DNA from 3 places in the Janthinobacterium darwini genome. Region 1 is predicted to be linked to each of the others. Evidence: predicted binding sites of a transcription regulator. Region 1 holds the regulator's gene; each other region holds the start of a gene.

Region 1 (3,273 bases):
CTTGCGAAATCGCATACATGACGACGAAAAAGGCGAACAACAAAGTGATGAAGTCGGCGTACGAGATCAGCCAGCGGTCCTGGTTGTCCGGTTCCTCGTCATACTTCCTGCGCGCGCGCCGCATCATGGTCAGTGCTCGTGCAGCAGGCTGGCCACGCGCTCTTCGATGATGCGCGTGTGGTCGCCCGTGGCGATGTCGTACAGCACGGCGGCCGTGATTTCATATTGCAGCACCCGGCGCGAGACGATGGCCTTGAGTTTATTGGCCACCGGCAAGAACAGCAGATTGGCCAGGCCCACACCGTAGATGGTCGATACAAACGCCACGGCGATGCCGCTGCCCAATTTACTCGGGTCGGTGAGGTTTTCCATGACATGGATCAAGCCCAGCACGGCGCCCAGAATACCGATGGTGGGCGAATAGCCGGCCGCCGACTCCCACACCTTGACGGCCTGGCGCTCGGCCATTTCGTAGGCAGAGATCTCCACGTCGAGCAACTGGCGCAGCTTGTCGGGGGCGATGCCGTCGACGATCATGCGCAAACCCTTGGCGTTGAAACGGTCGGCCGTGTTTTCCATCAGGCGTTCGAGCGCCAGCGTGCCATCGCGGCGCGCAGTCAAGCTCCATTGCCCGATGTCGCGCGCCAGCGCGGCGCGCGTATCGGCCGGCGGCAAAAACACCCAGCGCAGCATTTCCAGGCCGCGCACGAAAGTACGCAGCCGCGTTTGCAGCAGCACGGCGCCGAAGGTGCCGACGATGACGATGGCAAAGGCGGCCGGCTGCAGCAGGGAGGCCATCTTGCCGCCTTCCAGTGCCTGGCCGACCAGAAGGCCCGCCAGCGCCAGCGCCAGCCCGATTACGCTGGACCAGTCCACGCCAGCTCCCTCAAGGTTGCCCGCAGGCGTGCGACGGCCTGGGTATGCAGCTGCGAGACACGCGATTCGGACACGCCCATCACCGCGCCGATCTCCTTCAGGTTCAGCTCTTCTTCGTAGTACAGGCCCATGAGCATTTTCTCGCGTGGCGGCAGCGCGTCGATGGCATCGATCACGGATTGCCGGAAATCGGTATCGAGCAGGGACCGCAAGGGGTCGCTGTCCTCGTCCACGCAATGGCGGTCGAGAAAGCTGTCATTGCCGTCCGGGTCATGAAAGTCTTCGTAGTACAGCAACTGGTGGCCGCCGCCGTCGCCCAGCATTTCCTGGTAATCGACGAGCGACATTTTCAGCAATTTCGCCACTTCCGATTCCGTCGGCGGGTGTCCCAGGCGCTGCTGCAGGATGCTCATCGCCTCTTCGATCTTGCGCATGTTCTGGCGCATGCTGCGCGGCAACCAGTCGCTGGTGCGCAATTCGTCGAGCATGGCGCCGCGGATGCGCAGCACGGCATATGTCTCGAACTGCGCGCCATGCGTCTCTTCATAGCGGCTGATGGCGTCGAGCAGGCCGATCATGCCGGCCTGGATCAGGTCATCGACCTCGACCGAAGGCGGCAATTTCGCCTTCATATGGTGCGCCAGACGCTTCACCAGCGGAATGTGCTCCGTCAGCAAATAGTCCTTGTTCGATTTCCCTTTGACCGTGTACATAGGCTGCTTATTGTTTTAACTGCTATCGTGTGCTGATGATGGATTCAGACGCTGAACTGGTGCGGGCTCCCCGTCTGGTACAAGGTGCCACCGAGCACCGGCGCCGCCGAACGGGCCAGCCGCTCGGCCAGTCCGCGAAACGCCACCGAAGCTCCCGCCAGCGGAAAGGCATCGACCACGCTGCGGCCCAGACGCGCCGCGCGGTGCAGATACTCATCGGCAGGCACCGACCCCATCGAGGTCAGTTTCACGGCCAGGTAACGGCTCGCCGCCTGCGCCATATTATCGTATACCACTTTTGCCTCGGATTCGGAAGCGCCGGTGACCAGAATGCCAAACGGACGGCGTCCCAGTTCCTGGCTCAGGCGCTTGATCAGGCAGTATGCCGCCTTGATCGAAGTGGCGCTGGTCGACACTTGCACCACGATATCGGACGAGGCCATCAGCGGCACGGGAAAGCAATCGCCCTCGTCGGCCATGACGCCGTCGACCAGCACGATGCCGCTCTGGCGCGCCATCACCTCGAAGGTCTTGCCCAGGCGGCGCAGTTCTTCCTCGCCCGCATAGTCCATGCTGTCCATCAGGTGGTTGCGCGCACCCAGGCTGGCTACGCCGAAGCCTTGCGGCACCTGGTGGATGACCTGGTTCAAGGCGCACTGCTGGCGCGCCACGTCGCGCAGGCTGGCGCCGTGCGCCAGTCCCAGGCGCGCAGCGACGCCATCGCTGCCGCCGCTGGCGTCGAGCAGCAGCACGTCATTGCCGCCGTAGACCAGCGAGGCGCCCAGGTTGACCAGCATGGCCCCCTTGTCGTCCTGCGGCGTGGCAGAGAGAAAAGTCATCACCCGCGGCTGCGGGCCGGCCAGCATGCGGCGCAAGCCTTCAGCCTGGTCGAAATCGAAATTAGCCAAGACGCACCCCGCGCGCTTCATTGTTGCGGGCAGCTGCCTGCGCCATCAGCAGCGGCAGTTCGGCATCGGAAAACTGCGTCGCCGCCGCATCGCGCTTGAGCTTGAAGGCGCGGTCGATCAGGTAGCCGCGGTCGGCCAGGTACAGATCTTCCGGCACGCGCTGGCCGTTCGACACATAAAACAGGTTCAGTTTCTGGCGGATCACCACGTCGAGCACATTGCCGATCGAGGCCGCTTCATCGAGCTTGGTCATGATGCAGCCGGCCAGGCCACTGCCCTGGTAGGCGCGCACCACTTCGTTCAAGGTTTCCTGCGTCGCCGTGGAGTTCAGGCACAGCAAACGTTTCACGTCGGCGCCGGCGCCCGACAACATGGCCACCTGCTCCGTCACCATCTGGTCGCGCTGGCTCACGCCCACCGTATCGATCAGCACCGTGTGCTTGTTCTTCAATTCCTTCAGGGCGATGCGCAAGTCCGCTTCATCCTTCACCGAATGCACCATCACGCCGAGGATCTTGCCGTAGATGCGCAGCTGTTCGTGCGCGCCGATACGGTAGGCGTCCGTGGTGATCAGGGCCAGCTTTTCCGGGCCGTGGCGCATCACGCAGCGGGCCGCCAGCTTGGCCGTGCTGGTGGTCTTGCCGACACCGGTCGGGCCTACCAGGGCAAACACGCCGCCCTGCTCCAGCATGGCGTCTTCATTGGCCACCGTATTCAGGTTACGGCTCAGGACGGTCTTGATCCAGCGCATGCTTTGCGCGCCATCGAGGCCGGCG
Region 2 (3,273 bases), on a different contig from region 1:
TTGTGGCTGACGCCGGCACCGCCAGCACCGCCAGCCGTCGCCAGTGCGCCAGTCAGGCCCGCTATTCCGGTGGCAGTGGCTGTGCCGCTGGCACAGCCACTGCCACTGCCGCGCGCGATGCCCGGCGCGCCGCCGGCCGATGCCGCCGCGCTGGCGGCGCGCGCGCGCGCCGAGGGCCTGGTGCGTCCGGCACGCGTGTTTGTGCCACCGCCCGTCGCGCCCACGCCATCTGCCCCGGCGCTGCGCCCGGCGCCGTTGCGCCGCGCCACTGCGCCCGTGGCCGCCTGCGCGCCGCAGGCCAATATGGAGCAGGCGCAAGCATGCGTGGCGCTGGACCAGAAAAACGCGGCCCTGAATGAAAAGCTCGGCGAATTGGAGGGCAAGATCGGCGCCTTGCAAAAGGCGCTGGCGCTGCCCGTCGTCGCCGCACCAACCGCTCCACCGGCTGCCATACCGGCTGTGGCGGAAGCGCCGCATGCCAAACCCAAGCCCCTGCACGCGGCGCCGGCAGCCGACAAGGAAAAGAAAGCGGGCGGCAATGGTTTGATGTGGCTGCTTATCGGCACCCTGTCCTTCCTGCTGCTGACGGCGCTCGTCGTGTATGCCGTGCGCAAGCGCAGGCAAGCGGCGGGGGCGGGCACGCCGTCGAAATACTGGGTCTTGCTGCGCAAACCGTTCAGCCGCAAGAAGAAGGATGTGCCGGTGCTGACGGAAGCGCTGGAAGAGGACGCGGCCGAGGCGGAAGCGGAGCCGTTCTCGCGTTAACGCTGCTGCAAGGCCGCGCCCAGATTTGATATAAAAAAAGATATTGAAAAAAGGATAGAAAGTGCCTGTCTAACGTGTTGCCTATTTCTTAAAGATGGTGATATGATTAATTCAGTGGACTTGCTCTACGATAAAACAGTCCCAGCCTGGCGCAGTCACCAACGATAGTGTGGCGCGGCAAACAGGTGTAGCGTTGCATAAACGCCTGGGTCTGGAAGCGGTTTGCGATGCCGACGATGTGCTCGCGAACGCCGGATGCAACCGGCAGCGAGGCGACGCCAGGAGATACCTGGGGCTCGCCTTCCAAATTCCCCCTCCTTGCTTTTCGGACGCCGCAAATGCAGCGCTCCCCGGCACGGCGGCAGACGTAAAAAAAGCACCCGCAGGTGCTTTTGTTGTTTCTGGCGCGGCAATGTTGACCTACATGCGGGCGCGCGATCCCTGCATGGCGTTCGGCAGTTGCGTCATCCACGGTTCCGTGATGGCGCGGATTTCGCGATCGTTGGCCAGGATTTGCTTGAGCAAGTCAATCTTGCGCTGGCGCGAAGCGCCGGCCAGGGCAGGCACTTTGCCCGTCATGGTCGTGCTGGCGGCGCTGGCGCACTGGTTTTCCAGGGTGTCCAAGCCATCCCAGTCGCTCGAACGTGCGGCGACGACCATTTTGTTGGTCATTCCTGCAATATTTTCATACATCGAGAGAACGTCGTTGGAGGTCATGAGCACACCCGTAACTAGTGAATGGATTACCGCTTGTCTAGATTAGCGGCAGGTTCAGCGGGAACTTGAGGGTGTTTTTGAAAAAAAAGTGAAAATAATTTGGATGGTTGTGGCTGGCTGCCGGAATCTCCCGCCGAGCCGTTGTTCCGCATGCGAAAAAGGTATGATTCTCAGGCTATGATTTTGCTTATTTTCATCGAAAGGATCGCCATGCACGGTTTGCGTTTTTCCTGGTCCCGGACTCCAGTCCAGGCTGCCATCGCCCTCGCCCTGGCCGGCGCCACCGTGGCCTATGTACCGGCTCAAGCGCATGGCCAGCAAGCGGCCACCAGCGCCGCTGTCCCCGCTGCCGCCACGGCGTCGCCCGGCGACGACTTCTATGACTACGTGAATGGCGACTGGCTGCGCAGCACGGAGATTCCCGCCGACCGCAGCAGCTGGGGCTCGTTCGCCATCCTCGCCAACTCGACCAACGAGCGCATCATCGGCCTCGTCGAAGGCCTGGCGGCGGCGCCGCAGGCGGATGCATCCGCACGCCAGGTCAGCGATTTTTACCGTTCCTGGATGGATGAATCGGCCATCGAAGCGAAAGGCTGGGCGCCGATCAAGCCCTTGTTGAGCAAGATCGATGGCATACGCGACCAGGCGGGACTGGCACGCGCGCTGGGCGAGAGCCTGCGCGCCGATGTCGATCCGCTCAATGCTACCAATTTTTATACGGAAAACCTGTTTGGCCTGTGGGTGGCGCAAGACTTGAACGACACCACGCGCAATGTGGCCTATCTGCTGCAGGGCGGGCTGGGCTTGCCCGACCGCGCCTTCTACCAGGACGACAGCGCGCGCATGCAGGGCTTGCGCACTGGCTACCAGGCGCATATCGCCGCCATGCTCAAGCAGGCTGGTTACAGCGATGCGCCAGCCCGCGCCGCGCGCGTGTTTGCGCTGGAGCAGAAAATTGCCGCCAGTCACGCCAGCCGCGAAGAGTCAGCCGATGTCGCCAAGGGCAACAACGCGTGGCGCGCCGCCGACTTCGCCAGCAAGGCGCCTGGCCTGGACTGGAAAGCCTTCTTCCAGGCTGCAGGCCTGGGCAGGCAGACCGATTTCATCGTCTGGCACCCGACGGCCATGAAGGGCAGCGCGGCGCTGGTGGCGAGCGTGCCGCTGGCGACCTGGAAGGATTTCCTGGCTTTCCACGCGATTAACCATTTCAGCACCACCTTGCCGAAGGCGGCCGCCGATCAGCGTTTTGCCTTTTACGGCAGCACCCTGAGCGGCACGCCGCAGCAGTCACCGCGCAGCAAGCGCGCGCTGGCGGCGACGAACGCGGCCCTCAGCGACGCCGTCGGCAAGCTGTACGTGGAGCGTTATTTCCCGCCTGAATCGAAAGCCCGCGTGCAAGACATGGTGGGCAATATCGTCGCTGCCTTCTCGCGCCGCATCGACAAGCTGGACTGGATGGCGCCGGCCACCAAGGCGCAGGCGCAGGAGAAACTCCAGACCCTGTACGTGGGCGTGGGCTATCCGGAACGCTGGGCCAGCTATGCGGGCTTGCGCGTGGTGCGCGGCGACGCGCTGGGCAATGTGCAGCGGGCGGAGCAGTATCATTACCAGCAGGAACTGGCCAAGCTGGGCCAGTCGCCTGACCGCAAGGCCTGGGCCATGCCGGCGCAGTTGGTCAACGCCGTCAACTTGCCGCTGCAAAATGCGCTGAACTTCCCAGCTGCCATCCTGCAGCCGCCTTTCTTCGACCCGCAAGCCTCCGACGCGGCCAATTATGGCGGCATTGGCGCC
Region 3 (3,273 bases), 1.1 Mb from region 1:
TACCCCGTCAGCACGGGCTGGCCCGAGCTGGTGCGCGAATACATCGACGACCTGGAACGCCGCTACAGCGCGCCCGTGATCCTCGTCGGCCATTCGCTTGGCGGCATGCTCAGCGTCATGGTGGCCAAGCAGCGCCCCGACCTGGTGCGCTGCGTGGTCTTGCTCGATTCGCCCGTGGTGGCGGGCTGGCGCGCCTTGCTGGTGCGCCTGGCGCGCAATACGGCGCTGGGCGAACGGTTTTCTCCGTCGCGCTTTTCCGCCCGGCGGCGCAAGTTGTGGCCCGATGCGCAAGCCGCGTATGCACACTTTGCCTCCAAGGACATGTTCGCGATCTGGGCGCCGCAAGTCTTGCGCGACTATATCGATAGCGGCCTGGTTCCCCACCCGGACGGGGTGCAGCTGCGCTTTACGCGCGAAGTGGAAACGGATGTTTATCGCAGCTTGCCGCATCATATCGGCGGCCTCGTCAAGGATGGCTTTCCCGTGCCCATCGGTTTTATCGGCGGCACGGCATCGGTGGAATGCCGCCAGGCGGGTTTGAAGGCCACGCGCAAGCTGGTCGGCAGGTTTTTCCGCCAGGTGCCGGGCGGCCATCTGTTTCCCATGGAAAACCCGGAACTGACGGCGCAAGTGGTGCGCGAGATGATCGCTTCCTTGCTGGCGAAGCAGTAGCCTGACGCCAACGATTTTCATCTTGCAAGGGCCAATAGTGGCGGGTTTTCGCGTAAAATCCTGCCATTCGGGCCGCGCCTGCAGCAGGCGTGCGGCCCCCGCCATTCCGATATTCTAGAAAGAGCCCCTGCGATGACGATTAAAAGCGATAAATGGATACGCCGCATGGCGGAAACAACGGGCATGATCGAGCCGTTCGAACCGGGCCAGGTCAAGGAACGCGACGGCAACCGCATCGTTTCTTACGGCACGTCCAGCTATGGCTATGACATCCGTTGCGCCGACGAGTTCAAGTTGTTTACCAACATCAACACTACCATCGTCGATCCGAAGGATTTTGACGCGAATAACTTCGTCGATGTGTCTGGCAAGGGCTATTGCATCATCCCGCCGAACTCGTTCGCGCTGGCCCGCACGGTCGAGTATTTCCGCATTCCCCGCAATGTATTGACGATTTGCCTGGGCAAGAGCACGTATGCGCGCTGCGGCATCATCGTCAATGTCACCCCGTTCGAACCGGAATGGGAAGGTTTCGTGACCCTGGAGTTTTCGAATACGACACCGTTGCCGGCGAAAATCTACGCCAACGAAGGCGTGGCGCAAGTGCTGTTCTTCGAATCCGATGAAGTGTGCGAAACCTCGTACAAGGACCGTGGCGGCAAATACCAGGGCCAGGTTGGCGTGACCCTGCCGAAGACCTGATTGCTGGAAGGGCGGGGCGCCAGCCGTCTTTCCCTTCTTTACCTGCCTTTACACCCGCAGCACTACATCCGCGCCCATGCTTGCCGTTAACCTTGGTAGTGAAACACTGAGGAGGCATCATGGTAGCGGCAATCGGTTCAGGCAGCGCGGTCAGTGCGGCAAGTAGCGCCAGCTCGGGCAGCAGTTCGCAGATCGCGGCGCTGCAAAAGCAGATCACGGCGGCGCAAAAGCAGTTGACGGAATCGCAGAAGGGCGCGCAGACGGACGCGTCGCAAAAGCTGCAGCAGCAGCTGGCGCAACAAATCCAGGCCTTGCAGGCGCAAATTGCCCAGTTACAGGCGGCAGCGGCGCAAGAGGCGGCGCAGCAAGCTCCTCAGACGACCAGCAGCGCCGATACGGCGACGAGTCCGGCCAAATCAAGCTCGGCCACCCTGGGCAGCATCATCGATACCCAGGCGTAACAAGGTTAGCGGCAATGCTCGCCGCCAGGCTCGCCGGAAGGTCAGCCTGGCGTTTTGGTGGGCAGCAACATTTCCACACACAGCCCGCCACCGCTACGCAAGCTGGCCCCGATGCGCCCGCCATGGGCGCTGATGACGTGCTGGGCGATGGCTAGGCCCAGGCCATGGCCGTCCGTGCTGTGCTGGGTATTGCTGGCGCGAAAGAACGGCTGGAAAATGCTGGCCAGGTCGGCACCAGCGACGCCGGGTCCCCGGTCCAGCACGGCGATGCGCAGCCAATCATGCTGGCGCGACAAATTCACTTCCACCGTACCGCCATCGGGACTGTGCTTGACGGCATTGCGCACCACGTTTTCCACGGCGCGCGCCAGCAGCTCCGGCCGGCCCGTGACAGCGGCGTCGGCGATGGCCGCGTCGCCCGCGAGGGCTATCTCCACCTGGCGCGCCTTCGCTTCGTAGCGGGCGTCTTCCATAATGTCGTGCAACAGGTCGGCGATGCCGACGTCTTCGCTGAGCGGTGAGCCAGCGCCGGCTTCCAGCCGCGACAGGGTCAGCAGCTCGCCGATCAGCTTATCCATGCGTTCGCTTTCGCGTTCGATGCGCTGCATCGAGGCGTCCACCTTGTCCGGCTGCTGGTGCGCCAGGCCGATGGCCGCTTGCAAGCGCGCCAGCGGCGAGCGCAGTTCGTGCGACACATCATGCAGCAAACGCGTCTGGCTCTCCATGAGGCTGCGCAAACGACCCGTCATGCGGTCGAAATCGCGGCCCAGGTCCGTCAATTCATCGCCGCGCTTGCCGCTGGCGTGAAAGCGGGGCGCCAGGTCACCGTGCGAGGCGGCCTCGAACGCTTGTCGCAGGTCGCGGATGGGACGCGCAAAATACCAGGCCAGCAAGAAAGAGAACAGCAGGCTGGCGGCGATGGCGGCGGCCAGGGGAATGAAGGTGCGGTAGGGGTTGTCCATGCGCGGTCCCGGCGGCATGCCGCCCATGCCACCCATCTCGCGCGGCCCTCCGCGCTGGTAGTCGGCGTGCGGCGGCGGCATGCCGGACGCTTCGGAACGGGGGCCGCCCATGCCGCGCGGGCCGCTCAGGGTGACGGCGTTGAGCGTGTCGCGCGCGGCGCCCGCCTCGGCAGTGCGAAAGCGGACGGACGAGGGCAGGAACAGCAGGTAACGCACGCCGTCGCTGCCGATGACCTCGCGCACCACGGCATGGGGCGAGCCTTGCGCCAGCAGCGCGCGCGCCTTGCCGAGTATGGCCGGATGGACCTTGCGGCCCATCAGTTCTTGTCCTTTTGCATCGACGGCAAACACGCGCATGCGTTCCATCTTGCCGAGAAACTGCTGCAAGGCTTTGCTGCCGCCCGCTTCCAGGGTGGCGCTGGCCGCTTCGATGGCCATCTGTGCGGGCGGGCTGGTATCGATGTCGAGGGCCCGCT

The links. Region 1 encodes FliA, which starts transcription of late flagellar genes. Its sites were predicted from a motif close to CTAAAGTTTNNNNNNNNNNNGCCGNTA; they were not measured.
Region 2: ACQ4WZ_RS19895 (flagellar protein FliT) is a predicted target of FliA. The motif match lies at 1,526-1,552, and genes of this name have one in related genera.
Region 3: ACQ4WZ_RS06535 (FlxA-like family protein) is a predicted target of FliA. The motif match lies at 1,437-1,463, and genes of this name have one in related genera.

Annotation. Positions count from the first base shown of each region.
Region 1 is NZ_JBNYXX010000001.1:331,793-335,065, reverse strand. Features, by position in the region: gene motD (flagellar motor protein MotD) at 1-124, opposite strand, end outside; gene ACQ4WZ_RS01485 (flagellar motor protein) at 130-876, opposite strand; gene ACQ4WZ_RS01480 (RNA polymerase sigma factor FliA) at 858-1,589, opposite strand; gene ACQ4WZ_RS01475 (MinD/ParA family ATP-binding protein) at 1,634-2,497, opposite strand; gene flhF (flagellar biosynthesis GTPase FlhF) at 2,490-3,273, opposite strand, start outside.
Region 2 is NZ_JBNYXX010000003.1:325,293-328,565, forward strand. Features, by position in the region: gene ACQ4WZ_RS19890 (type IV pilus assembly protein FimV) at 1-765, shown strand, start outside; gene ACQ4WZ_RS19895 (flagellar protein FliT) at 1,186-1,482, opposite strand; gene ACQ4WZ_RS19900 (M13 family metallopeptidase) at 1,693-3,273, shown strand, end outside.
Region 3 is NZ_JBNYXX010000001.1:1,430,094-1,433,366, forward strand. Features, by position in the region: gene ACQ4WZ_RS06525 (alpha/beta fold hydrolase) at 1-672, shown strand, start outside; gene dcd (dCTP deaminase) at 805-1,374, shown strand; gene ACQ4WZ_RS06535 (FlxA-like family protein) at 1,494-1,835, shown strand; gene ACQ4WZ_RS06540 (sensor histidine kinase) at 1,877-3,273, opposite strand, start outside.